DNA from 3 places in the Desulfocicer niacini genome. Region 1 is predicted to be linked to each of the others. Evidence: riboswitches for the same ligand, from Rfam matches in the RefSeq annotation. Region 1 holds a riboswitch; each other region holds the start of a gene.
What was found. A riboswitch is a leader RNA that binds a small molecule or an ion and turns the genes downstream of it on or off. The one in region 1 is predicted to bind cobalamin.
Positions count from the first base shown of each region.

Region 2: linked by a shared signal. The riboswitch ahead of ACYQ2M_RS20135 (sirohydrochlorin cobaltochelatase) and the one ahead of ACYQ2M_RS23595 (hypothetical protein) in region 1 are both predicted to bind cobalamin.
Region 3: linked by a shared signal. The riboswitch ahead of ACYQ2M_RS16790 (TonB-dependent receptor) and the one ahead of ACYQ2M_RS23595 (hypothetical protein) in region 1 are both predicted to bind cobalamin.

Region 1 covers NZ_BAAHYK010000077.1:1,872-9,362, reverse strand. Annotated here, with positions in the region: gene ACYQ2M_RS23600 (TonB-dependent receptor) at 1-1,231, shown strand, start outside; cobalamin riboswitch at 1,535-1,723, shown strand; gene ACYQ2M_RS23595 (hypothetical protein) at 1,919-2,257, shown strand; gene ACYQ2M_RS23590 (hypothetical protein) at 2,273-2,524, shown strand; gene ACYQ2M_RS23585 (DUF4198 domain-containing protein) at 2,562-3,344, shown strand; gene ACYQ2M_RS23580 (hypothetical protein) at 3,617-4,492, shown strand; gene ACYQ2M_RS23575 (4Fe-4S binding protein) at 4,503-5,447, shown strand; gene ACYQ2M_RS23570 (2-hydroxyacyl-CoA dehydratase) at 5,428-6,750, shown strand; gene ACYQ2M_RS23565 (acyl-CoA dehydratase activase) at 6,747-7,491, shown strand, end outside.
Region 2 covers NZ_BAAHYK010000046.1:14,845-22,335, forward strand. Annotated here, with positions in the region: gene ACYQ2M_RS20130 (efflux RND transporter permease subunit) at 1-3,102, shown strand, start outside; gene ACYQ2M_RS20135 (sirohydrochlorin cobaltochelatase) at 3,694-4,683, opposite strand; cobalamin riboswitch at 4,813-4,995, opposite strand; gene ACYQ2M_RS20140 (GntR family transcriptional regulator) at 5,152-5,844, opposite strand; gene ACYQ2M_RS20145 (transketolase C-terminal domain-containing protein) at 6,205-7,320, shown strand; gene ACYQ2M_RS20150 (thiamine pyrophosphate-dependent enzyme) at 7,313-7,491, shown strand, end outside.
Region 3 covers NZ_BAAHYK010000032.1:25,053-32,543, forward strand. Annotated here, with positions in the region: gene ACYQ2M_RS16790 (TonB-dependent receptor) at 1-1,855, opposite strand, end outside; cobalamin riboswitch at 2,228-2,412, opposite strand; partial or broken gene ACYQ2M_RS16795 (IS4 family transposase) at 2,991-3,846, opposite strand; gene ACYQ2M_RS16800 (transglutaminase-like domain-containing protein) at 4,318-5,007, shown strand; gene ACYQ2M_RS16805 (DUF3795 domain-containing protein) at 5,483-5,929, shown strand; gene ACYQ2M_RS16810 (MBL fold metallo-hydrolase) at 6,068-7,057, shown strand; gene ACYQ2M_RS16815 (P-loop nucleotide/nucleoside kinase family protein) at 7,263-7,491, shown strand, end outside.

The DNA of each region.
Region 1 (7,491 bases):
TGACAATAATGAAATTGTTTTAAACTTAGGGTTTACTGATACGAAAAGAGATGGTTACAGCAGCCCTGCCAGCGCAACGGATGTCGATTGGGACGGCGCGGGGACAGACTCTTTTTATCCGAGCGAAACCTATAATGCCGATCTCCATAAAACATGGGAAAATTTCAACCAACATACTATTATCACCGGATTAAATATTAAACTGGAATCTTTTGATCAGGAAAGAAAATATCTTGATAGCTGGAAAGATCATGATTCTGTAAATGCAGACTACGGGCTGTACGAAAAACATGGCGGCAAAGCGAAAAATTATGCGTTGTTCGTTCAAGATGAGTATAATTTCTGTGAACCCTGGACCGTGTATCTGGGCCTGCGCTATGATTATTACAAAAAATATGACGGTTATTCCGATTATATAGAGGCTGACGGAAGCTATAAAAGAAGTGTTGACCATGGGGAAGGCGATTATAGTGAACTCAGCCCGAAAATAGCCTTGGAATTCATGCCCAATGAAAAAATGAATTATTACGCTTCCTATGGTCACTCCTTTAATCCACCTGCTCTGTATAAAATTTACCGTGACGGCGGCGGTGGCATGGGCAGTGTTACGGCAAACCCGGATTTAGAACCAGAGACTTCAGATACTTTCGAGATCGGGATGAAGTGGAAGCTGTTCTCCCAAACGAACTTAGGATTGGCACTGTATTTCGTTAAAACAGAAGATAAGATCGTTTATACCACACATTATTCTCCGGGAACCACCACTAAATTATATAAAAAATATGAAAATTTTGGTGAAGAAAAACGCCGTGGTGTAGAGTTTGAGATAAATCATCAGTTCACTGACGCCTTTGGGGGATATATCAATTATGCATGGCAAGACGGCAAGATATTGCAGGATCAAATAGAAAATACGAATTTAAAAAATTCTGAAAGCAGAGATTACAATATTCCAAAACATTTATTTCATGCCGGGCTTTCTTTTAAAAAAGACCGCTGGAACATTCTCCTGGACAGTCAGTATGTCAGCGAACGGCAGGAGCCCGATTCTGTCACTGGCGAATACGGCGCAGAAGATGATTTTTTTGTTGTTAATGCAGCGTTAAATTTTGATATAATGAAAAATACCACCTTGCAGCTTACAGCTGACAACCTGTTGGACTCAGAATTTTATTGCAGTGAAGCGACTTCCGGTAGAACAATTACGGTAGGCCTGCGGTATATGTACTAATCCATTTTGGGGTTCGTATCGGCTTGATAGCCAGTTCTATTTTTGTTGACGCCTTTAACTGGCGAATGGAACGGGGCCCATGCCGCCTATGCATATTCTCGCAACGGAGTCCAAGGCCCGGATGGGCCTTAACTGGGCGCCCTTAACCGTGTTATTCAATGCCACCCGCCCGCCGGGCCGATATTTCAACGGACCTGGTCTTAGCTGAACATAACCTTTTTAAAATATTTACCATGAAAATGTTTTTGAAATAGGCACACAACCCCTTTGTTCTTTCCTATTGACTTTTAAGTTTTTACAAACTATTAAATGCATTGATCAGGTGCAGGAAACTGCATAACAGGGAATCCGGTTTAAATCCGGAACGGGCCCACCGCTGTGATTGGGGACGAACACTGCATAATGTCACTGTCCATGTTAGTTATGGACGGGAAGGCGCAGTCAGTAGAGTGATCCAAGAGTCAGAAGACCTACCTGGACAACCATAGGGATGCTGCGTACGGCAATACCGGCACCTGTTTGATCTTGAGGATAGAAAAAGGGACAGCCTTGGATCGTTTTTTTTTAAACGATTCAGGGCTTTTTTTGTTTTGGAAGGCTGATAAAGTATTCGCCAAGGGTCTGCCATGTTCGGCCTGGCCGGATAGCTGGCAGCTGTTGCCCAATATTATAAGTTAGGACTCTTCTATGAACATAGATGATTTAGTTAATTCTATTCCTGATGAAGACTTTGAACTCAGAAATAATTTGGGAAAATGGGTTGAAGATTGGAAACGATCTGAAGGTTCGATCAATCAACTCGATCTAATGGTTAGTAAATGGCACGGCAATGTTTGGTTTAAGTCAGAGGAAGAACAAAACAAGTTTTATGCAAACTGGCAAACCTTTAAGTCTGATGCAATTCATGCCCTCGGTGGCTTAACTGTAAATGAACGTTTATATTGGTTTGGTCTCTTTGATCAATGGGATCAAAGTGATGACAAAGGTAAAAATCAAATAAGGCGCAAATTAAAGCCCAAGGCCTAACAATGCAAATGCACAATGGCGGCAAAAGCCGTGCCGCTTCGTTCTGCAACTTTTGCCGCCATTGTGGGCCAGGATATTCATGCCGTCCGGAAGACCAACCGGGCACCCAGTCTGACGGGCCAATACATCGGACAGATATATCAGACCAAGTACTTTGGTAGTCCCCAGATCGCTTTCAGCGTGGAGAATCTGTTTGATGAAGAGCACTATGATTACTCCATCGGAAGGGAGCGCAGTTATTTTCTTCAACTAAATCTCAATTGGTAGACGTATGTTGTTTTAATTCTTTTTAAAGGAGGTTTTTATGCACAGGTTTAAACGTATGACGATTGCCGGAATATTTATCTTTCTTAGTTTGTTTGCCTTTGATGTTCAGGCACATTACATGTGGCTCAATGCAAATGATTATACGCCGGTTGAGAACCATGGGGTTAATTTTTCCATCGGGTGGGGCCATGCCTTTTATAGCCCTGTAATGGACATCCTTTATGGCAAAGAGATGCTCGGCAAGATATACATGATAGGGCCAGACGGCAAGGAAATAAAGGTGAATGCATTGAACGAATTTCAATATGCATCGGCGGACAAACTCTCCCAGGACACCTATATCGCCATGGTACATCGAAAGGAGGGATTTTCCACTAAAACAACCCATGGATATGTTCATAAACCCAGGAAGGGACTTAAAGATGTGATTTATTCACGATATCTGGGGATGTATGGAAAGGCCATTATTAACGTGGGAGCTCCCACGGAAAGCAAATCCTTTATGCAGCCAGTGGGAATTCCCCTTGAGATCGTTCCCATGGTCAACCCGTCCCATTTGAAAACAGGTGATTATTTCAGATTCAAACTACTGTACCAGGGAAAGCCTCTTACTGAAAATATCAACGCCTCCTATGCAGGGTTTTCCTATGACAATGCCTGGGCTTATACCACAAGGACAAAACAGGACGGAATCGGGGAAATAAAGATCTTGAGTTCAGGTATCTGGGTGATTAAGGCAAACCACAAGGCACCCTATCCGGAACCGGATAAGGCGGACGAATATTCCTATACCACATCCCTGACCTTTGAGGTGCGATGATATCTTGCAGTAACAGCTCGTGATTGTGAGCCTCGAACCAGAGGCTCGCAATCGCTGTTAATGCGACATTCCGTCCCCTGTCAAGGGCATCGATAACATCATAATGGATTAATGCCATGAAACATTTTGTGCCTATTTTTTACTGTCTGATCCTGCTGAGCCTGGCATTTCCCAGCGCGTATGCCATGGAAGGCTTCCCCGTCTGTTTTTGGGAACTTGTCGATCAGAATAGATACATATATCCATCAGATTTGGAACAGATGAATTGGAAAATGATAAGAAAATTAAGAAGTCAAAACAGACGGGCAAACTCAGAGAAAAAGTATCTGACGCTCTCTTTTCTGGATGAGATCGTTTCGATTGATCCCTCTTCTTTTTCTGATAGTATGATACCGGGTTCATCCTTTGCGGTGGTGCGTGATCCCGACGGCAAGATTCAAACACTGCCATGGGAGTCTGATGAACCCGGGATAATAAAACTTCCTGCTGACAACGACCTCATCGGCCGGTATCTACTGGGAATTCATATGACCCTTGCAAACAGGGATGTGGACGGGGATGGTTCTTCAGAATCAATTCATCTTTGCGCCAAACATCTTATTTCCCATCATAAAAACGGCGGCAGGCTCGGCAGTGCCTCGGTGGTTTTTTTAGATGATGTTCAGCATATGCCCCTTGAAATCGGCCCGGTGATCAATACGGCGAAATCAAGATTTGGCGGAGGACGACAGGTCTCCCATCGCTCCTATGAAATGATGCTTAAATACAACAAAAGACCCCTTCCAGGAGCTGAAGTGAGCGTGATTGCTCTTGGAAGTCAATGGAAAAAATCCTTTGTGACGGACGACAGGGGACAATTCGAGGTAATGCCCCCTGATGATCGCCTGGTTTCCGGTGAGTGGCAGAATTATCTCTACATTGCCACTCACCATGATCGGACAAAAAATGAATTTTACATAACAACCTTTCCCGTGGTGGTGTACAAGAACAGGCCGGAATGGCGATCCAAGGCAATGGGCTTCGCCTATTGGTCCATTATTGGAGGGGGCATTTGTCTGATCATGGTGGCGGGTTTTGCGGGAAGAAGATATTGGCAGAATACGCGAAAAATAATCATGTTTGAAAATCAAAAAATCAAAAAACATTAAAGACCTTATCATGACAATTTCGAAGCTCCGGTGGAGTGTATTGATTTCCGCCTATTTTATTTTACTTTTCGGGGCCTATATCGGGCTCTACTTTGGTTATTTTCTTCCCACTTTTTCATGTTGTTATGTCCGGGCCAGGGCGGGAACCTGTTATCTGCTGACCCTTCAGCAAACCCTTGGAACGTTTACTCTGGAAAGCATGATTATTTTTTTGAAACGAACGCTTTATTTTTCAGTTCTTGTTATCCTTTTGGGACGGGGATGGTGCGGATGGATATGCCCACTCGGGTTTTTCCAGGATCTGCTTGATCTTTTAAGAAGAAAGATCGGCGTGGGATATATCCGCTTTACGGCCAGGTTGAAAAGGGGACTTGCCTGGATCAAGTGGGTATTTCTTGCTGTGGCCTTTGTGCTGCCTCTGTGGGTTGCATTTCCGTTTTTTTGTCCCTTTGTGGCATTGAACCTGAATATTCCATACTGCCAGATGTGTCCTGGAAAATATATCCTTCCGTTGTTGGTGGGAAACCCTGATCGGGTGGCCGTAAATTTCAGGACCACCACAAATCTGGTGATGTCACTGCTGGGACTTTCTTTCTCCATCATCACCATATTGGGGGCGTTTGTCAAACGCCGCTTCTGGTGTTCTTTCTGTCCCCTGGGGCTTATTTTATCCTGGTATCGGAAAATCAGTTTTTTCAAGCTGAAAAAGAATGACGAGAAATGCACAAGATGCGAGATTTGTTATAATGCGTGTCCCATGGAGATCGAGGCGGTTTACAAATCACGGGGCAGGGAGGACGTGACCTTCAGCGAATGTAACCTGTGCCTGAAATGTGTTGAAGAGTGTCCTGAAGAGGATGCCTTGAGGGCGGTTTATCTGGGCAAGACCATTTATCGATCAAAATCCGAGAATTTTTTTAAGAAGCGTGGAGTTCATGATGTTACAGACAAGTGACCCGAATGAGAAGAAAAAAAAGCGGTTTCTTAAGGCCATTGCCCGCAAAGCGGCGTTTGAGCTGAACGCATTGGAAGAAGAATGCCGGGATCTACCGGCCTTTGAATATTTTCATGATGTCATGGCAGCGGTTTTCGTTCAAAATGATTCCGGAGCTTTTTTAGGGGGGGATGCGGAGCAAAGAATGAAAATCGGTGTCTATTGCATGGTGGTCCCCGAAGAGTTGATTTATGCGGCAGGGGCAATCCCCATTCGTCTCTGTGCAGGATGTTTTGAAGCGTCTCAGTTGGGTGAGGACTGGGTGCCCAGGGACGGGTGTCCCCTGGTGAAATCCTCCCTGGGGTTTTCCGCCCAAAAAGGACTTAAGGTGTTTGATCAGTGTGAGGCCGTGATCGTCCCCACCACCTGTGATGCCAAACGAAAATTCGGGGAAGAGCTATCAGCTTTCAAGGAAGTCTGGATGCTGGAATTGCCCCATATCAAGGATGCCACTTTTTCCCGTCGTATCTGGAACGAACAGATGTATGCCCTGAAAGGGCAGATAGAAGATTATGTGAATAACGGGCAGGGAAGGAAAAAAATAACCTCTAAAAACCTTGGCCATGCCATTAAAAACAGTGCAAGGGCTCAATCTGAAATACGAAGGCTGCTTTCTCTGAGACAATCGAGAAAACCGGTGATCTGGGGGCGACAAGCCATGATGGTACTCAATACTTATGCCTATGTGCCGGTAAAGCAGTGGACAGATTCCCTGGTCCTGCTGAACAATGAACTCATGCAAAAAAGGGACAGGGAAGAATTTGTATGTTCCGAGAAAAGACCCAGAATCATGATTGCAGGAAGTCCGATGATTTTTCCCAACATGAAGATTCCTTCGTTAATAGAAGAGATGGGGGGAATCGTTGTGTGTGATGAATCCTGTGTCGGTGATCGGTACATGTACGATCCGGTGGGCAACACCGAAAAAAACTTAAAGGATCAACTGGCCGGAATCGCATCGCGGTACATGGCTCCTTGTGTGTGTCCCTCTTTTTCTCCCAATGATGATCGCCTGATTATCATTAAAAGGATGGTTTCAGATTATGGCGTGGATGGGGTGTTATACCATGTATTGAAGGGATGTATTATTTACGACTTTGAAGTTCACAGGCTTGAAAGTGCTTTAAAGGGAAGCGGAATTCCATTGCTGCGCATTGAGACCGATTACAATCCGGAGGATGTGGAACAGTTAAGAACCCGGATTGAGGCGTTTCTTGAGATGTTGAAATCCAGAAAAAAGAAAACAGGAGCAGATAGAAAATGACAAGTTATTACGTGGGAATAGATGCGGGGTCCACCTATATCAAAGTCGTATTTTTAGATGAGAACGGTTTCCTTGTGGGATATGACCGTAAGCCCACCGGCATTGACGCCAATGGCACATCTCAAAAGATTGTAAAAGCCATTGCCGGTGATAACGGTATTGATTCCGGGCACATCAAGCGCATCATGGCAACGGGATACAGCCGGAGAAATATTAAAATTGCCAATGATACGGTGACGGAGATAAAGGCCCATGCCGCCGGTGCCGTGTGGTCGGCTCCAAACGGCAGGCTGGTCCGCACGGTGATCGATATCGGTGGCCAGGACAGCAAGGTGATTGTGATGGACGGGCAGGGTGAGATCGTCAATTTTGCCATGAATGACAAGTGCGCGGCAGGAACCGGAAGATTTATGGAATCCCTGGCAAGGGTGCTGGAGCTTGAAATAGATGAGCTGGGACCCATCTCCATGGAGTCTGATATGCCTTTGGACATTAACAGCACCTGCGTGGTGTTTGCCGAGTCTGAAGTGGTCTCCCTTGTGGCCAGAAACAAAAAACGCGAGGATATTGTCGCCGGTATCCATCTCTCTTTGGCCAGGCGAATTGCCGGAATGGCCAGGAAGACGGGGGCGGAACCGGAGATTCTGCTGACGGGTGGTGGCGGACTTAACAGGGGTATTGCAGAGGCCCTGGAAGAGGCGTTGCTGATGGATATTCATGTACCGGAATATCCCCAATTGA
Region 2 (7,491 bases), on a different contig from region 1:
GAGTTTTCCCTGGACATGATCTCCATATCCGTTCCCTATCCCGGGGCCGATCCCGAAGAGACCGAAGAGGGCATCAGCCGTAAAATAGAAGAGGCCATTGAAGAAATCGAGGGCATTGATCAATATACCACCCGGTCCTCCGAAGGGGTTGCCACGGCCCAAATAGAGGTGGATGAAAATTATGATGTCCAGGATATCCTGGATAAGGTCAGAAGCCGGGTGGATGCCATCTCCACTTTTCCCGTGGATGCGGAATCACCGATTATCTCGGAAATAACCTTGAAAGAATCGGTGCTCATGCTGGCCCTGTCTGCGGACATGTCAGAACGCCGTCTTAAAGAATGGGCCTATGCCATGGAAGATGAAATTCAGGAATTACCAGAGGTTTCCCAGGCCACCATATCCGGCACCCGGGCCTATGAGATCGGCATTGAGGTGTCTGAATCCCGACTGCGGGAGTATGGCATCACCTTTGATCAGGTGGTGACCGCCCTTCGAAAGAGCAACATGAATCTGGCCGGGGGTACCCTTCGAACCCAGGGAGAAGAGATCCGGGTGCGCACCCTGGGCCGGAGATACACCGGCCGGGATTTGGCAGATATTGTGGTGCTGGCCGGTCCCGATGGTGAGCACATAACCCTTTCCCGGCTGGCGGTGATTGATGACGGGTTTGCCCAGGACCCCATCCGGGCCAAGGTCAACGGAAAACCTGCAGTGCTGGTGAATGTGCTTAAAACCCAGGCAGAAGATGCCCTGGTGATTTCCAGGGCCGTTCATCGTTTTGTGAAGGAAAAACAGCAGATGCTTCCCCCGGGTGCCCGAATTTCCGTGATTTATGATGCCACGGACATGCTCCAGGACCGCATTGATCTCTTGATGAAAAATGGGATTATCGGGCTTGCCCTGGTGTTTTTTCTTCTGTGGCTGTTTCTGGATATTCGTTTAAGTTTTTGGGCCGGCATGGGGATTCCCATTTCCCTGGGCGGCGGGGTGGTTATTCTGTGGTTTCTGGGGGGCACCATCAATATGATTTCCCTGTTCGGACTCATTATGGTGCTGGGTATTGTGGTGGACGATGCCATTGTGGTGGGCGAGGCCATCTATGTTCATCGCAATAATGGACAAGCCCCTCTCATGGCTGCCGTTGAAGGGGTGTGGGAGGTGGGCATGCCCGTGGTGGCGGCGGTGATCACCACCATGGTGGCTTTTCTGCCCCTGGCATATATCAATGGCATCATGGGGAAGTTCATTTTTGTTCTGCCGGTGGTGGTCATTGCCTGTCTTGCCATTTCCCTGGTGGAGTGCCTGATTCTTCTGCCTGCCCATTTAAGCCAGTTGCCGGACCCAGGTGTTCAAAAACCAAAGGCTTTCTTCCTTTTTGTCTGGATTGAAGCCCTTCATGGGGCTGTGGCACGGGGGCTTCAATGGTTTGTGGCAACGGTGTATCTGCCGTTTTTGACCCGGGCTCTTCGCTGGCGATATGTGTCTCTTTGTTCTGCCATAGCCCTTTTCATGGTAATCCTGGGTTTCATGCAGGGGGGGCTTTTAAAATTTGAGGTGTTTTCCGATCTGGACGGATTCATCGTTACCGCCAACGTGGAGTTTCCCAATGGAACGCCGCCGGAGATAACCCAGGCCGCCATGGAACAGGTGGAAGCAGCTATGCTCCGTCTCAATGGACGGTTAAAAACCCTGTCCGGTGAGCCTTTGCTGAAAGAAAGCTTGGTTCTTGTGGGGGTGACTGCCGGGGAGATGCCAACTTTTGGTCCCAACTACGGAAGCATGCATGCTGTCTTACTGCCCTCGGAACAGCGGGGAATTCACTCCAAAGATATCATGGTGATGTGGGAGAAGGAGGTAGGCATTCTTCCCGGTGTGAAGTCTTTAACCTTTGCCGGCATGGCAGCCGGCCCCCCGGGGGCGCCTATTGAGGTATGGATACAGGGGCATGACATGGATGCCATCCGCTCGGCGGCCACGGATATCCAGGAACGACTGGCGGACTTTGACGGAGTGTTCCAGATTCGGTCTGATTTTTCGCCGGGGAAAAATGAGCTTCGCCTGGCATTAAAGCCCGAAGCCCGGGGCCTTGGTCTCACCGTGGAAGATCTGGCCCGCCAGGTGTATGCCGGATATTTCGGCCAGGAGGCGGTGCGTCTTCAGCGGGGCAGGGACGATGTGAAAATCATGGTGCGATACACCGAAAAAGAGCGTAGCCGTATATCGGATTTTAAAGATATCCGCATCAGAACCCCCCAGGGTCGGGAGGTACCCCTTTTGTCTGTGGCCACCGTGGCCTTCGGTCCCGGGTATGCCACCATCACCCGCACCAACGGCATGCGGCGGGTGGCGGTCAGTGCCGATGTGGACAGCAACCGCGCCAATGCCAACGAGATCATGGCCGAACTTTCCGCGGGTTATTTTCAATCCCTTAACAAAAAATATCCCGGGCTCTATATTTCGCTTCAGGGCGAAAAGAAAAAGATGCGCGAATCCTTTTCCAGCCTTATGGTGGGCTTTCCCATGGCCATTGTGGGGATTTTTATCATCATTGCCACCATGTTTCGTTCCTATGTCCAACCCTTTGTGATCATGATCACCGTGCCCTTTGGTATTATCGGGGCCATCCTGGGGCATTTGGCGTTAGGGTATGATTTGTCTTTGATGAGTATTTTCGGCATGGTGGCCCTCACCGGGGTGGTGGTCAATGATGCGATTGTGCTGATCGAACGGGTAAATGAGAATCTTGCCGAGGGTATGCCCTTTGAAGAGGCTTTGTTGTCCGGAGGACAGCGCCGGTTCCGGGCCATTTTACTCACCACCTTGAGTACCGTGGGCGGCCTTGCCCCCTTGATTATGGAGACCAATCTCCAGGCAAAGTTTCTTATCCCCATGGCCTTGTCCCTGGCTGGGGGGGTGGCCTTTGCCACGGTGTTGACCTTGGTCTTGATTCCCAATCTTTTGATGATTTTAAATGATTTTCGCCGCCTTTTTTTCAAGATGCGATGGGGGACTTGGCCTGTTAGAGAGAATGTGGAACCGGCCCGGAACCGGCGATTGGACCGCATGTCCTCGGATGAGGGGATGGCCTTTCGGCAATGACAGCCCCGGCACATAAATAGGGGACAGACTGAAAGCGCCGATTAAAGTCGGTAAATGCTAGAGAATGAAAAAGTCTTATGGTGAAGATTTAGCAACTTATGCCAGCCTCAAGTCATGCGGCAATTGCAGTAATGCATTGGCTGACGCGTTGACAGAGGGAAGCACAGGCGGGTTATTGAGCTCCGAAATCACCAAATTTCGGGTGCTGATCCCGTGGTCTGATTGTGAAGGCAACGCGAGCTGTAGCGCTATGCGAGCTATGGATCGACCCGGCGGAGTCTAAGAACTTGGCATGTGAGGGCATTCTTTACGCGGAAATCGGGAGATCCGTGAGTTTTCCTTGGTATGGATGAGGAACAAAAAAGTGGCTTCAAAGAGAGAGGTCCATCTTATGAGCAACCCCATTTGGGGGTTTGATCTCAGCATGCGTTACTTGGGGAGGGGCAGGCTTGCATTAGTGATGTTTGGGTTAAAAGTTCAATAATGCAAGCTTGCCCCCGCTGGCCCAACACATATTTTGGTTTTTAATGAGGCACATTTTTTAATGGCAAATCTGAAGAACTTTTGACTGACGAGCTATTTCAGAAAGACTTACTTCAACTCAATACCCCGTTCCTTGGCAGCATCAGCAATATGATCCACAAAAATACCTGCAAAGGCATTATTGGAACCCATTCCGGAAAGAACGGGTTTTACCGTATACCCTTCTGCCGTGAGGATGGATTTCCAGGAATCTTCTTCCGGGCCTGCCATATCATTGGTGGCATGGTCACCTGCAACAATCATGAAAGGCTTTAAAACAATTTTTTTGTTTTTGGAATGCTTCAGGGCGGCCAGTAAATCATCAATGCCCGGTGCGCCTTCCACAACCCCGATGAAGGTCTTCACATCAGAATAGGCTTCACGCATTTTTTTCTGGGTTTCGGCATAAATTCCCGTTGACCAATGCTCGTTTCCATGGCCCATGTATACAAGCAGAGCCCCTTCTTTCTTTGCCATGGCCACATCATCGGCCAGGGTTTTGATGGCCGCATCCACATCGTCGTGGTAGAGATATTTATCTCCGGGCATACCCAGGGCCGGGCGACCCATGACAATATTCTTGATGGGGCTCCATTTGGCTTTCATGGTGTGGATGGAGGCAAGGGCGTTTACATATTGCTTAAGATCGTGGGCCTGCTCCATGAAGAACATGTGGGTGGGCTGGACAATGATATTGGTGTAACCGTCTTCCAGCAGATCTCCCACGGTGGCAATGAAATTTTTAACATACAAAACTTCTTTGGGAATTCCCTGATCAAGCCATTCTTTGGGATTGGCCTGGCGTTTTTTCCATACAGAACGGATGATATTGGAGGTAAAGGTGAGGCGTACTTCGGTTCCGGGATAGGCTTTTTTAACGACATCTGCAATATTAGTAATGGATTTGACAGCCGATGGAACGGTGGTGCCGAAACTTGCCAGTACAATGGCGTTTTTCCCGGGGCCGGAATTGCCCATGCCCCCGGAGGCAAATACCCCTGCTGTACTGATTATAAGAAATAAAGCCGCAATACTGATAATCTGAATACTTTTTTTCATGATTTATTCTCCTGACGAATAACATATATTGGTCCGGAAAATAAAAAAACCGGACCACAATTAAAAAATTGATCCGGGGATGCCCTTTTTTTCCCTCGTCTCTGTAATGGTCCCTTGTCCACGGGGAACATTATAATTAAGTTTCAGGCAGGTTTTCTGACTTCCGGATCAACCTAATAACTGCGCCTTCCCAATTTAAAATCAGTGACATTTATGCAGCGTTCGTCTCCGTTACAGCGGCGGGCCCGTCCCTGAATTTCACAGGGTTCCCTTTAATGCTTGAGCTCAAGCACCTGAACTGTGCAATGAAATAGTAAAAGGTCCTAAAAGTCAAGCTGTTTTTAAGTGATTCATCCAAAGGCGGGGAGCCTGAAACAAGGAGCCGCACTGGGTGCCTGTCAGGGGCGGACCATTGTCACGCTTCGTTTTGTTCATCGGAATTTGTGGCTATGGAAAGCCTGATTAAGATCAAATCATGGGAGTAGAATTGCCGTTAACCACTCGTTTAATGCTGATGAGGGCATGTTTTTTTACATTTAAAATGTGTTGCCCCAGGATGCGTTGGGCACCCTCGGTATCCTTTGATGTGATGTGCTCATATATTTTGATGTGCTGGTCATCCACCGTGTCCATGGGTGTGACAAACAATATATTTCCCCGGTATTTGAGATAAAGAAGGTCAAACAAATGTCTTAATGTGTTGATTTGAAGATTGCATTCCGATAATTCCGCCAGGGTCATGTGAAATTCTCTGTCCCGGAGCAGCCGGTCCTTGAGATAAATATCCCGTACGGCGGAAAGATGGTTGTCCAGGGCTTTTTGGAGTTTTTTTAATTTTGTTGTGTTGATTTTGTTAATGGTGCTCTCAAGCAGGGAGACCTCAATGATTTTTCTGAAATCATAAATTTCCGTGATTTCTTCTATGCTTGTTTTTTCCGTGTAATATCCACAATTGGGTTCATGGCGCACCAGTCCCTGGAATTCCAATCTCTTTAATGCCTGGATAATGGGAGTAGGGCTCATACCCAGGCGTTCTGCAAGATCCCGGTAGGATATTTTTTGGCCCGGGATGATTTCATTGTTAAAAAACATCCGGCGGATACCCATGTAGGCTTCCTGGGTAAAGTCTTCTTTTCTTTTACGTGTTTTCTTAGGGCTCATAGGGAATTCTCTCGAAAAACGCCTGATGTAACAGTCATTTTAATTTGATTATATTTTTGATTTAATTTTTGTATTTTCATGTGGATGATTATATCAAAGAATTTGAAAATGCAATAGAAAATTGATATTTGATTTCTAATATGATTTTTTATTTGATTAAATTGCTTGACTCTGGCGCAGCTCTCTGTTAGTGAGTGGATTATTCAATCAAATATTTAATCAAATATTGATTGAGTGAATGGTTTGTAATGGACTCAACTATGCCTTATCAGCACATGGATTACCTGAATAACTCGGAGTGTCCGGTCCAAAGCGGCAAGTGTTGCGGTCAGGTATCTTAAATACAACGGGAGAAAAAAAATGGCTTTATCATTCATGGAAGGAAATGAGGCGGTTGCAAGGGGAGCCATGGCTGCCGGCTGTTCCTTTTTTGCAGGGTATCCGATTACCCCGGCCACCACGGTTTTTGCCAATATGCTGAAACTTTTACCCCCCAAAGGCGGGATTTGCGTGCAGGGTGAGGATGAAATTGCGTCCATGGGCTATTGCATCGGGGCCGCCATGGCGGGGAAAAAAGTGCTCACGGCTACATCCGGCCCTGGCATCAGCCTTTATAGTGAACAGCTTTCTTTTGCAGTTGGCAGTGAAATCCCCATGGTCATTGTGGATGTGCAGAGACTGGGGCCGTCCACCGGTTCCGCCACACGGGGAGCTGACAGCGATATTCAGTTTTTAAGATGGGGTAACACCGGCGGTGTGCCGGTGATTGTGCTGGTGCCCAAGGACGCAAAGGACTGCTATGAACTGACGGTGCATGCCTTCAACTATGCCGAAGAGTTCCGTTGCCCGGTGTTCATTGCATCCAATAAAGAAATCGGCATGACCCGGGAAAGCCTGGACCTTGATGCCATTACATTGCCCCCCCTGGTGGAGCGAAAACCCTTCACCGGCGAAAACTATATTCCCTTTGAAGCCGATGCCGACAAAGCCCCGGATTTTTTGCCCATCGGCGGAAAGATCCTGGTGCGCCAGACATCTTCCACCCATGGCCCCGACGGCTACATCACCATTGATCCCGAAGTGATCAGCGCCTCCCAGAAGCGACTACAGAACAAAATTATGGCCGCTGAAGAGCGGATCTCCCTGTTTGAAGAAAAGAAAAGAGAAGGGGCAGACACCCTGGTGATCAGCTATGGAGTAAGTTCCCGGGCCGTCACAGATGCCTGTGATCATCTGGCGGAAAAAGGAAAACCCGTTTCCACCTTGAACTTGAAAACCGTGTGGCCCGTTCCCGAAAAACTCATCAAGGAAAAGGCAGCAGCGTACAAACGCATTGTGGTCATTGAAATGAATCTGGGCCAGTACGTCAACGAAATCCGGCGGGTTCTGGCAGGTAAAACCATTGATTTCTACGGTCAGATGGACGGCACCTTGATTGCACCCGGTAAGATAATGGAGGTGATTGAAAATGAGTAGTCTATTAAATAACAGCCGTCCCCCGGTGTTCTGTCCGGGCTGTACACATGAAAGAATTACCAAAGAGCTGGACAAGGCCCTGATCAAAATGGGTATCCCCGCCGAAAAAACCGTTATTGTAACGGACATCGGATGCTCAGGCCTGTTTGACACCTTTTTTAATGTCCATGC
Region 3 (7,491 bases), on a different contig from region 1:
TTCGAAGTGGGAAAAAATCCACTCCGACGCTGTATTCATATTCCGGCACATAATTAACTTTTTTACCGGAAAGATCTGCCAAGGTAAGAGACTTGGCATCAGGTGTTGCATAAGCTTTGGCTCCTCCTTTTTCCCACTCTGCGTCAATGGTGGTGAAACTGATCCGGTAACCCAGCCAGTCAAGAGGTCTTCCGTCAACTTCGGCCTCAATACCCTGATGAATACTTGAACCGGCATTTCGGTAGCCTTCAAAAGTGGTACCGTCATAATATGAAACCACTTTGTCATCCACCTTTGTATGGTAATAAATAAGACTGTAGTTAAAGCCCTTGCTGAATTGATGTTTAAAACCGGTTTCAATCGTGTCATACAATTCGGGTTCCAGATTCTGGGGCAGTGTGTAAGGATGATCATTTTCCATATCGGCCTTGTAATATCCCAAAGGCAGATAAAAATGAGAATGATTCCAGGAGACAAACAGATTGGCCTTGTCAAGAATTCTATACGAAGGCGATATATTCCAGTCGATGTCGCTGTCATTTTCAATTTTAACTGAGTCCGGCAACTGGTTTGAAAGATCATAGGTCATACTGTTATGCCGCAGGCCGGACTGAAGTCTAAAGCGATCATAGGAAAACTCATGATTAAAATTGATACCGAATAATTCTTTTTCAGCATCAATATCGGCTTTACTCTCAGTTGAGGCATTGTTTCCTGCGGTATCCCAGGGATAGCTTCTTTCCTGTGTGAAATCACTGTATTTGTAATCCAGACCAAAGGTGAGGGTATTGGAAATAAGGCCCGAATCAAACGTACGCCCCACACTGCCCATGACATCATATGTCTTTTCAATACGATGATCACGGTAGTTATCATCAAGTTTGGAAGCATAATTCAAATACTTTTTAGAAAAGAAATCCTGCTGGTCCCGGCTGAAACCCACGGATGAATTAATAAGCCAATTATTTTTATCATACTCATATTTAATCAGTGCATTAATAAGTTCCTCGTCCGACTCGTTGGGCAACATCAGATATCCAGAACCGTCTTCTTTTGTGTATGCAGCAGACTCAGTTCTATCCTGATCGACCTGCCATTGGGCCAACCCAATGGGGTATTTGTTAAAACTCTGGTTGATTCCGACAATAAGATCAAGACGCCCAGCATCAAACTGTCGTCCAATCTGAGCCTCACCGTTTTTGGTTTCTTCATCACTGTCACGGTAGCCATCGGATTCATTTGCATATGCCGAAATACTGTAATCTATTTGATCAGACACTCCGGATATAGTGCCGGTCAATTTTTTGGTATTCCATGAGCCGTATTCTGCACTGACACTTCCCTCAAACTTTTCTTTCGCACCGGCACCACTTTTAGTTGTAATCAGGATGACGCCCCGCGCTGCGTTTGCACCGTACTTGGATGTGGGAGGAGACTTAATAACCTCAATCTTTTCAATATTGTCTATGGGTATACTATCTATTTTACTATAACCGTATACGCCGACATTAATGGGACGACCGTCCACATAAATCTGGGGTCCTCCAGACATACCAGTTCTGGTACCACGGATACTGAAATAGGTTTGGGAACTTGATTTCTGACTGACTACACCGGGGATTGAAGAAATCAATTCCGCAGTACTGCTCTGACCACTGTTTTGAATATCCTTTAAGGTAAGCACATGTATGGATGCATTGGTGTCCAAAAGTTCACTCTTTGTTCCCGAAGCAGACACAATAACCGTATTTAAAACGGTGACATCCTCGTCATCCTGGGCCATGGCACCGGAGCAAAAAATTGCTCCAAACAACATCATTACAAAAACAAACCTAATGTTCCTAAATTGTTCCATCTTTTCCTCAATTTCCTTTGATAATTTTACACACTCTTGAACCGGACTATCCGGTAATCAAGACAATTATTTCTTGGAAGGACTCGCTACGCTCGCCTTCCAAGCATAAATTTCAACAGACACGCTTCCCATGCTGATGAACTTTTAGTTATTTTAATACAACATCAGTCTTTGGCCTTCTCCCCCAGCTTTGCAGAGACAATAATGATTTTACTATGGGCTTTACATCACTGATGCGCCACATTGTCTCTGTCGTTACTGATCATATGATACCAAAACAAAAAAAGCCCTGAATCGTTTAAAAAAACGATTCAAGGCTGTCCCTTTTTCTATCCTCAGAATCAAACAGGAGCCAGCATTGCCGTACACAGCATCCCTATGGTTGTCCAGGTAGGTCTTCTGACTCTTGGATCAATCTACTGACTGCGCCTTCCCGACCAAAACATGGACAGTGACATTATGCAGTGTTCGTCCCCAATTACAGCGACGGGCTCGTTCCGGAGTTTAACCGGATTCCCTTTTATGCAAATTCTTGCACCTGATCAATGCATTTAATTAGTTTGTAAAACCTTAAAAGTCAATAGGAAAGAACCCACAATTTGTCTATTATTTTCTTTTCATTAACAGCTGGTCACATTTTAGATGATTTGCAGGCAATATTTTTCCGGAGCATGAGTTCCTTTCATAAACTTTGACATTAAAAACCATAGCGCTATAACGTTAAAATAAAAATGATTTTTCCATCATACGCCTGTACACGACTTCTGTTCATCGACTCATGGTTTTGCGCGCCAACTTCCTTTAGACGGCTCCTCACGGCTCCGCCCTTGTTTTCGGATAATACTTGTGCTAACTGTAACTTGGTTAACAGGATTCACACATAGGGGACTTGCACCCCATAAGTTCACGCCCATGCCGGGCGTACACAAATGTTTACACCGGATCGCAATTCGCTGCTGCAGGCCTCGAGTGCATCGGTCATGGTGAATTCATCACTCAACTTTCGGAGGAGTGATTTTACGCCTCCAATAATTCCTTTCACCTATTATTCTTCAAGCCAAAATATGCAAGGGCTTTATTCATGACCAACTCAAGTATGTTTTGTATCACATGGGACAAAAATTATTTTTGCCTATTTTCCATTGGAAAGACTTACAACAACTTCAGCCTTTATTTTTGCTCGCCCCCGTTTCTTCTTCAATTTTTTATAGGGGTCAGATAACCTTAGTTTTTTACTCTTAAACTCATAAAGCCATTTAGGTTGATCTTTCAGCATGCAGATAACATGGATATGTTCACGAAGATCCGCTATGGCAAATGGCATTGAGAACCAGCTATCCATTAATACATATTTGGTCCGAACCCCTATATCAAGAGCTCTTTTGACCATAGGGATAAGATGTGCCGTGCTTTTGGTGATGGCCTCCCGACGTCGTTGGTAATCACAAATTTGTTTTTTTGTCGGCTGAGGATAAAAGGATAAAATCAATTCCAAGAAAACTGTTTCCATCAGACCAACCCAAGGTAAGTATCCTAAATCCTATTATATATTTTTTATGCGTATGGTCAGATACTCGGGATAGAAGTTCTACTTTTTTAAACGGTTCCTGCTATGGGTAGAATCATCAAAAATGAGAACTTCCTCAGTGGAGTCGTTGAGAAGTTTTTTGATCGCAAAATAAATTTTACGGAAAAGAAGAAGTGTAAAACGCCTCCAGATTATAAGTGGATGAATTTAAAAAATTGTACACTGCCCCTTTATCAACCTGGATTTCTTTGTTTTTCACAATACCTTGAAATAAATTTGCTCTTGAAAAAGACAGTTTGAACAATGCCGAGAAAATAGCTAACGGGGTGGCTCCCTTTGTTTTGGTTATTCCTGATCTATTCAAAAGTGTGCCAACTGTTAATCTTGACAAATGCTCATAAATAATACCCATTTTATCGAAATTTGAGGTTTGATTTTGTTCACTGATCAGAGTAGTATTCATTTTAACGAATTTCCTTTGTTTTTTGTTTGTTTAGCGGTAAACAAAACATACCAAACAAAGAGAAAACCGTGAATATTTATTGATATATCAAAGCCTTAAATTCAAAATGAGTTCTTTTTTGGATCACCGAAAATTGAGTTATACAGGTTATAGTCCTTTACTATCGACAGACCTGTGATCGCCGCAATAGGAAAAAATATAAAGTCGTATATGCCGGTTTAAGGCTTCTTGAAATTCATGATCGATGCACACCGGCTTTGGCTTCTATGGTGAGTCCTTGGTCCACGCTGCTGAGCTCTTTTGATGAAGTCCGTCAGGTGCTTTGTGATCATGGTTTCGCTCTGAATGTAAAGGTAATTCGAAAACGGGCTTACCGTTATTATGCTGAGCATGCTCGGCTGGTACAACAAGCAGGCCAAATTTCATTAAACAAATATAACAAACATGCCGTACTCTATTGGAAAGGACAGAATGAAACAGCAATCGAATCTTGACATCTATCTAAAACCTACGTTTTTTATTGACAGCGATTCACCACGAATCCAGGCGTATGCCCGAAATCTCTGCAGGGGTATAAGCTCTGAACGGGACCGAGCCATCGCACTCTACTATGGGGTCCGGGACGATATCCGCTATGACCCCTACAGTTTTGAAAATAATCGAAACTTTATCCGGGCAAGTTCTGTTCTGGAAAAAAAAGCTGGCTATTGTGTTGCTAAAGCAGTGCTTCTTGCAGCGGTTGCCAGGGCACAGGCCATTCCTGCCCGCCTTGGATTTGCCGATGTCCAGAACCATCTGGTAACTGAGCGATTGAAGTCTCTTATGGAAACCAACCTATTTGTATACCACGGGTATGTTGAATTTTATCTGGAGGGACAATGGGTCAAGGCGACCCCAGCGTTTAATGGGTCCTTGTGCAGTCATTTTAATGTAAAACCCCTGGAGTTTGACGGCATCCATGATTCCATATTCCACGAGTTCGACAATGCGGGAAATCGTCACATGGAGTATGTGAACGATCGAGGCATTTTTGCCGACCTGCCCTTTGAGGAGATCCTTGCTGCTTTCAAAAGGTATTACCCGAAAATTATTGAAATGAATGTACTGGGGGATTCACGTGCTTTCAGCATTGAAGCTTTAAAAGAGAAACCTTTCAACTGAAAGACCTTTGTCCCAAAAGCCTGAACCAAACCCAATGGCGAGCAGTCTTTATCAAAGATGGCCAGGAATTTTCAGCAAACAATGCACAATCCGCTGTGGCGATCTGCACGGCAGCCGTCGGAGCGCTGAGCAGCAAGTAGAGCAAATACTGTCAGGAGCGATACTTATAAAACTCAGGCGATGTCCAGGGAAGACAGGATCAATCGCCTGCATTCAAGAAGAATTTTCCCCGCTTCTTTAAGTACCTTCATGGCCCGGGAAATTCAGGGAAAAGATCAGCTGGACAGTCCAGGGCCAGGCATGGGAGACTTTTCGACCAAGAAAACTGCGTTTTATTGTGAGGCCCACGGTGCCGGTCAACACCGCGATTATGGTTCTTTAATTTTAACCAATACCCCCCAAACGGGTGATGTTTCATTGTCGAAGTTGAATTATAATTATTCAAATTAATCAAAAAATAAAAGGAGAATGAACTATGGATTTCTTTCAAATGACAGCCCCCTGTGGTTTGGACTGCTTCAACTGCCATTTTTATTTGGCCCTGAAAAACAATGAAGCAAAGGTCTCTGTTGAAAAAATGTCCGAAAAATATAATGTGCCTGTTGAGATAATGTTGTGCAATGGATGCCGAAATCACGATGGCAAAATACCATTACAAAAACACATTTTTGGCGAATCGCATAGTTGTGCTGCATATGAATGTGCTCAAAGTAAAGGCATAGATTTTTGTGGTGATTGTGAGGAATTTCCATGTGACAACCTACATCCTTATGCTGACAGAGCCACCGAGCTGCCTCATAATATGAAGATTTTTAATTTGTGCTTAATAAATAAAATGGGATTAGAAAATTGGGCGGCTTCAAAGGCATCTGAAGTTCGAGAAACATACTTTACAAAGCCATGGACACTATCAGACAAATGATATCATCGTTTCCTTCAGAGACACAAACAGAACCCAGCGCTGGAGCAGACCGATTTAAAAAAATAGATTTTAAAAAATCCTATCATATGGTGGTCCGAGATTAGAAAATCGCAGCGTAAAGCATTAAGGAGTATAAAAATGTCCTATCGCATTTCTCCGGCCTGGTGGCCTATAATTGGTTTGTCTTCCCCTGTTCTTTTTCCCTGGCTGTTAGCCAAAAATAGCCGATACAAACATGGCATCACGAAATCACTAAGAATTAATAAAAAACGAATCGAACATGCCAAACCTTTAGAACTCCCTCAGCTTGATAAGTTTGAACTAACTGTTCTTGTAGAACAAAAAGCGGATAAAGACTTTCTTAGTGCTCCCGGGGTGTCCTATCTGATAAAGACCGATCTTGGATCTTTGCTTTTCGATGTAGGGTATGGCCCGGAAAACCCCGCTTTGGCGCATAACGCAAAAAAAATGAATTTCAAAATGGACCAAGTGGATGCCATCGCGATTTCACATCTCCATCCAGACCACATGGGTGGATTCAAGGCGGTACGGGACAAAACTGTAACTGTTCCACAAGAGATTGGAGGAACCCAAAGACTCACTTGTTTTTTACCTGCCGAAGCCAATACAGGGGGAGGACAAGTTGAAGTCGTTGAAGGGCCACAGATGATAGCGGCAGGGATTGGCTCAACGGGTCCTTTGGCAAGGAGCCTTTTTCTAATGGGGTGGACTGAAGAGCAGGCTATTGTTGCCCGTCTAAGAAACAAAGGGCTAGTTGTATTTACGGGATGCGGCCATCCAACCATTGAAGTTATTCTTCAGATGGCCAAGCAGCTGTCTGACGAGCCAATATACGCCATTGGCGGCGGCCTGCACTTCCCTGTAACTGATAGCCCCCTTCATAAACCAGGCCTTAAGATACAAATGATCTGGGGCACGGGAAAACCGCCTTGGAAACGAATCACAGACGATGATTTGAAGCGCACCATAGACAATATAAATGCTATACACCCAAAGCATGTATTTCTTTCAGCACATGATACATGCGATTATGCAATAGAGAGATTTAAAAATGAACTCTATTCAGAGACATCGGTGCTCAGAGCAGGGGCAACTTATCAACTATGACGCTTAATGATCAAATACCAGGCGCTTGCAGCCGACACAAAGGGCCGCAGCGAACAGGAGATTCTCAGATCCTGCTTGATGGAAATGGATACCCTCCGGTTAACCGAAACGAAATTCAAAAAAAGACCTTTGAGCAGGCGAAAGAACGCTAAGAAAACATAAAAAATATTTTTTCCCTAACCACGGGGTTTGAGGCTTAAACGAAATGAATAAACCAAAACTGTATATATTTTCAGGGTTACCGGGTTCTGGGAAATCAACACTTGCTCAAGAGCTTTCTAAGTTATTAGGCTTTGTGTATTTAAGGATCGATACCATTGAGCAAGAATTAAGAAAACTTTATAATTTTAAAGTAGAGGGCGAGGGTTATCGTTTGTCGTACAAAATCGCACAAGATAACCTTAGACTCGGAACAAGCGTTATAGCTGATTCAT